2 regions of the Staphylococcus hsinchuensis genome follow, and region 1 is predicted to be linked to the other one. Evidence: predicted binding sites of a transcription regulator. Region 1 holds the regulator's gene; the other holds the start of a gene.

Evidence for each region. The regulator Rex, encoded in region 1, represses fermentation and respiration genes when NADH is low (regulators of the CRP and FNR family bind a similar motif). The targets are predictions, from matches to a motif close to TTGTGAAATATTTCACAA.
Region 2: a site for Rex is predicted at 1,917-1,934, ahead of QQM35_RS01865 (anion permease). Genes of this name have one in related genera too.

Annotation. Positions count from the first base shown of each region.
Region 1 is NZ_CP128355.1:2,176,782-2,180,234, forward strand. Features, by position in the region: gene QQM35_RS10915 (YeeE/YedE family protein) at 1-885, opposite strand, end outside; gene QQM35_RS10920 (redox-sensing transcriptional repressor Rex) at 1,140-1,763, opposite strand; gene QQM35_RS10925 (ABC-F family ATP-binding cassette domain-containing protein) at 1,930-3,453, shown strand, end outside.
Region 2 is NZ_CP128355.1:345,351-348,803, forward strand. Features, by position in the region: gene QQM35_RS01860 (cation:proton antiporter) at 1-1,689, opposite strand, end outside; gene QQM35_RS01865 (anion permease) at 2,163-3,453, shown strand, end outside.

The DNA of each region.
Region 1 (3,453 bases):
TCCCATAAATGCTCCGCCAATCACACTGTTTCTAATTGTTTTCTTGTCAGGTAAACGCCATTTAAATTCACGTGCACCTCTTGCTGCAACGTAAGACCCGAAGAAGATACCTACGACAAGAAATACGCCCCAATCTAATAACTTTGTATCTCCTGTAAGTAGAAATTGAACGATATTTGCTGAAGGTGTCGTAATACCCAAACCATGCATACGTCCTGTAGATTCACTCATAGGCCAAGCGAGTAAGGCTATTAATCCGACTGCAATAGCAGCTATAAAAGGATGATATCTTTTTTCAAATAACGCATGTCTTAAACCAGAATATTTCTGTTTTAATTTAGGGATGGCTATTTGGGGTTTAAGTTTTCGCAATGTTTTTATTACGAGGAAACCAGTGATAATCGTCAATAAAGCAACCCATACCCACATTGGAATACCTGTCGTTTGTGCCATACTCGTGTTGACGTTGGTCGGTTTATTCACTTTATTCATCACGGGTAATAAAATCCCAAATTTCGTTACAGCTGAAGTGAAACCATATGCAATTAAAGCGACCCAACTACCAATGAGTCCTTCTCCTGCTCTATACCATGTCCCAGTGGCACAACCTCCAGCTAAAATAATTCCAACACCAAAAATAAATGAACCAATCACAGTTCCTATGATTGGGTATGTTGATTCTGGTATTTTCACAAGACCAAATGAAGATAAAATAACTAACCCAATACTTTGTACAGTTATTGCTATAAGCAATGCATAAAACATCTTATTGCTTTTTTGCACATACATATCTCTAAATCCGCCTGCTAAGCAAAATCTTGTTCTTTGCATGACGAACCCTAACAGCAAGCCCACAATTAGACCACTGAATATCATCCATAACATGTTATGACCTCATTTCCGATTAACTTAATATGATTAATAATATATTAATTTATGTTCATTTTCAACCACATCAGTTTAATCATTACAGTGTGAGTTCCATTAAATTAGTATATTCATAAAAATTTCAATCTGTATGTTGTTATTGGAAATAGAAGATTAGAGCGCTTTTCTAAAAATACAAAAACGCACTATAAATATGTTGCATACAAATGCAAATTTCATATTTATAGCACGTTTCACTATAGAAAAATAAATTATTTATTATTGTAATTTTTCATAAAAAATAATAATGATTGTAGCTCAATCCCCAAATCAATGTGCTGAACTTGAACATCCTCTGGAGTCGTCACGCGTCTTGGTGTAAAATTCAATATACCTTTCACACCTAAATCCACTAAATTGTCGACTACCTTTTGAGCTGCGTCTTCAGTAGTTGTTAAAATTACAACGTCAATATTTCCTTGCATCAAAATATCAGATATTTGATCATAAGATTTCACAACGACATTACCAATTTGAGTCCCAATAATATTTTCCCGTATATCAAATGCTTCCGTTATCGTCATATCATCGTGTATAGAAAAGTTATACGTTAATAATGCTTTCCCTAAATTCCCTACGCCTACTAGAGCTATTTTAATTTCTTCATCGTCACTGATTTCATGTTTAAAGAAATGCAATAAACTATCAATATTATAACCATAGCCCTTTTTACCTAATTCTCCAAAATATGAAAAATCACGTCGAATCGTAGCAGAATCAATATTTAAACCTTCACTAATCGTTTTAGAATTAACTCTATCAATACCTTTTTCCTTTAAGGTATGCACGAATCTATAATACAACGGTAAGCGCTTTAATGTAGCACGAGGAATCATATCGCCCTGATTAGCCAAAGTACTGTCCCCTTATTATTTTTCTTGTCTTAAACTATCTCACAATACTTGATTATTATACATGACTACAATATAAAAATAAACAATCATAGTTTTAACCGTGCCCTGAATACTGTAAAATAAAAGATAATAGAGAGGTGCGATTCAAATGATATTATTACAACTCAACAACATCACAAAGTCATTTGACGGTGAAGATATATTCAATGATGTGGATTTAGAAGTGAAAACTGGCGAACGCATTGGTATTGTTGGTCGAAATGGTGCAGGAAAGTCCACACTAATGAAGATTATTGCCGGTGTTGAAAGTTATGACGAAGGTACTATATCCAAAACTAAAAACTTAAAGCTCGGTTATCTCACCCAACAAATGACTTTAAATACGAATCATACGGTAATAGAAGAAATGTCTAAACCGTTTAATCATTTAAAGCAAATTGAAGATGAAATGCAAAAAGAAACAGATTGGCTTGCACAACATGCTGAAGATTTCGAAAGTGAATCTTATAAATCACATTTAGATCGTTACGAAACATTGTCCAATCAGTTCGAACAACAAGAAGGCTATCAATATGAAAGTAAAATCAAAACCGTACTCTTTGGCCTTAACTTTAAAAAAGCGGATTTTAACCGCCCTATTAATGACTTTAGCGGAGGCCAAAAAACCCGACTATCTTTAGCCCAAATGTTACTTAATGAACCTGATTTATTACTACTTGACGAGCCTACCAACCATCTAGATATGGAAACGACTCAATGGTTAGAAGGTTACCTCAATTACTTTAAAGGCGCTATCATTATAATCAGTCACGATCGTTATTTCTTAGATAAAATTGTCAATCAAATTTATGATGTAGCTCTAGGCGATGTTCAACATTACTTAGGTAATTATAGTCAATTTATTAAACAGCGTGATCAATATTATAAAAAACGAATGCAAGAATATGAAAGTCAACAAGCAGAAATTAAACGCTTAGAAACGTTTGTAGATAAAAATATTGCACGTGCTTCAACTTCTGGTATGGCGAAAAGCCGCCGTAAAATGTTAGAAAAAATTAAACGCATGGATAAACCGATGATTGATGCTAAAAGTGCAAACATCCAATTTGATTTTGATAGAAATACCGGAAATGATGTATATCATATTAAAAATTTACAAATTGGCTATGATGCACCCATTACGAGTGGAATTAATTTAGAAATTACTAAAGGTGATCACATCGCAGTCATCGGACCAAACGGCATTGGAAAGTCCACATTAATTAAAACAATTGCTGGCAAATTAAATAAACTTGATGGAGAAATTGTAACGGGTGCGAATTTAAAAGTAGGCTACTACGATCAGAAACAAGCTGAATTTAAATCTTCTAAAACAATTCTAGATTACATATGGGACCAATACCCTATGATGAATGAAAAGGATGTACGTGCAATATTAGGCCGCTTCTTATTTGTTCAAGAAGATGTAAAGAAGATTATCAACGATTTATCTGGTGGCGAAAAGGCACGTCTACAACTCGCGTTACTCATGCTAGAACGCAATAATGTACTCATTTTAGACGAACCTACAAACCATCTCGATATTGACTCTAAAGAAATGTTAGAGCAAGCGTTAGCACAATTCGAAGGTACATTACTGTTCGTATCACACGATCGTTATTTTATTAATCAA
Region 2 (3,453 bases), 370 kb from region 1:
ATGATATAACACCATATCATGAGCTGTGAGTTGTGATTTTTCTTTAACTGGAATTTCCAAAATATTATTTTCAGCAACAAATCGATTAAACCAATGTGAAGTGAAATTCCAATCAAATAAAATGTGATTTCTTATCGGTCCGTCAAGATTACTACGCGCATGTTCGTCCGTAAATGAAACTGGCATCATTTGCACATTTTTCAATCCAAACTCAGGAACCAACTCATTAAACGCCAAACTGTTAAATACAAATGACTGTGTCATTAACAGACATTTATTGTAACGTGTAAGATCTGAATAAATCCGATCATTACTCGATAATAAGTTTCCTTCAAACACTTCTAAATCCATTTCTTTTGCTCTATCTTTCTTATTATCAAATAAATTGAACGTCATAACTGGTATATTATGTTCTCTTAATTTAGAACCTAAATGATAAGAAAACATACTCTCACCAACGAGTATAACACCAGGCGGTTCATTACTAGATAACTTCATGACTTTACTCAATGGTACAAATGTGAAGCCGTAAATCACCACTGTCACAAATACTAATCCAAAAGTCACTGGTGTAATATATTGCGCCATTGGCATACCTTTTTGGACAAATAAACCACCGAAAAATTGTGCGACAGTTAGAACTACAATACCTCTCGGCGCCATCATAGAGACCATCGCGCGCTCTCGTGTTGAAATTTCTGTATTTATTGTAGACAGAATGATCGAAAGTGGTCGAACTAATACAATCATGACGAAACAGAATAAAAATAATTGCCAACTTACAACATTTTTCAACACATCTAATGAAAGTGACGATGTAATTAATATAAAGACCGTTGAAATCATAATCGTCGATGTATTTTCAATGAAATGGTCAGATTCTTTAAATATTAAATCGTGACGTTTCATTCGTGCCATCATTAAACCGAATATTGTAACCGCTAATAAACCTGATTCTGGTAAAAATTCATCACAAATTGCAAAAATAAGTAATATAAATATTAACTGAATTGGTGGCATTAAGTTTTGCGGTATGTGATCACGTTTAATAAACCACATAAAGATAAATGATGCGACAAAACCAATCGCAATTGCAATAACCAATCGAACAATGAAACTTACAATAATTTGTAATTCAAAGCCTTGTTCAACGATTTCAAATAAGTAAAAAGCCCCTAAAGCTAACATAGGCCCAATTGGATCAAGGATAATACTTTCCCATCTTAATATCGAATCTACATTTTTATGTACTTTCGCTTGTTTCAACAACGGCTGTATGACGGTAGGCCCAGTGATTAAGAACAGCCCGCCTAGTACTAACGAAATTTCGATTGGAAATCCAAAAATTAAATACAGGGCAACGGCACCTAGTATCCAAGCTAACCCCGCACCAATCGTAATAATTCTTATGACAGCTTTCGAAATGCCTTTAAGCTCTCTAAAGTCTAGCGTACTACTACCTTCAAATAAAATGATTGCCACTGCTAACGATACGAGTGGACTAAAAACAGAGTGCCCTAAACTTTCTTGTGGATTTATTAATCCTAAAATAGGTCCAACTAATAGACCTATGATCGCCATAACAACAATCGATGGCCATTTGATTCTTGTTGCTAGCCACTGACTAAATATACCTAAAGCTAAAAATATAACAATAACCAGGATAAGTGGTAATTTTAGTAATGACACATGTACTCCCTCTTTCCTTTCTCTATCTCAAACATCTTTTATTTTCTATTACTCATTTAAACTTATTTTAGCACGTACTAAAAAAGGTATGTTATCAAAAATTTCATATTTACGCATTTAATTAAACTTAATTTTCTCGTACACTTTTCAAAATTTTAATATAACTACAAATTCCCATTTCATTTCGAAAAAATACGAAGAAATGATTATAATAGAATATCGCAGCGTTGTCATGTTTTACACATTCATTGATAATGATTGTCATCTTTACAGGACCTAGATATCAAACTATAATTGAATATGAATTTTATAAATATTTATATAGAAAAGAGATGACTATATTGAAGTAATTATATGGCATCATCACCCGCCACCCCATTTTCATCAATATAATTACTACTATTTTGATAGTGGTTAATTAACTTTCTATTCACGTAAGTAATTTAATTTATAAATAAGAAAGGTGAATATTGATGAATAAAGATATTAATTATAAGAAGTTTATCGTTCCTATTGTTGTGGGCATTATCCTCTGGCTATTAACCCCTATTAGACCAGCAGGATTAGACGTTACAGCTTGGCATATGTTCGCAATCTTTGTTGCTACGATTATCGGTTGTATTACCCAACCACTACCAATTGGCGCAGTCGCAATGATTGGTTTCTCACTGACTGTACTTACAGGAACAGTCAAAACAGACACAGCTATGGCTGGTTTTGGTAACAGTAGTATTTGGTTAATTGCAATGGCCTTTTTCATATCACGTGGATTTGTGAAAACAGGCTTAGGTAGACGTATTGCATTACAATTCGTAAAGTTATTCGGTAAGAAAACATTAGGCTTAGGTTATGCATTACTCGGCGTTGATTTAATATTAGCTCCTGCCACACCAAGTAATACAGCGCGTGCTGGTGGTATCATGTTCCCTATTATCAATGCACTTTCTCGTTCATTTGGTTCTAAACCGGAAGATGGTACAGAGCGTAAAATGGGTGCATTCCTAATCTTTACAGAATTCCAAGGTAATATGATTACAGCTGCGATGTTCTTAACAGCGATGGCAGGTAACCCATTAGCCCAGTCCCTTGCTAAAGATCAAGGCGTTAATATTACTTGGATGAACTGGTTCTTAGTCGCGCTCGTTCCAGGTATCATCTCATTAATTTTGGTACCTTTCATCATCTATAAGATTTATCCACCAGAAATCAAATCTACACCTAATGCGAAATCATGGGCACAAGGTGAATTAGATGAAATGGGTAAAATGCATAAAAATGAAAAATTCATGATTGGAATCTTTTTAATTGCATTAATCCTTTGGATACTAGGTAGTGTCATTCACATTGACGCAACGCTTACTGCCTTTATCGCTTTATCGTTATTACTTATCACAGGCGTTTTAACTTGGAATGATGTCCTTAAAGAAACAGGTGCTTGGAACACATTAATTTGGTTCTCTATTCTTGTAATGATGGCTAACCAACTTAACAAGTTAGGATTTATCCCTTGGTTAAGTAAAGCTATTTCAAGTAACTTAGGTGGATTAAGTTGGCCATTAGTATTGATTATACTTGTACTATTCTACTTCTATTCACACTATTTATTCGCAAGTTCAACTGCTCACGTAAGTGCGATGTATTCCGCATTAATTGGTGTTGCAATTGCTACAGGCGCACCTCCTTTATACAGTGCATTGATGCTCGGTTTCTTTGGTAACTTAATGGCATCAACAACACATTATAGTAGTGGTCCTGCACCAATAC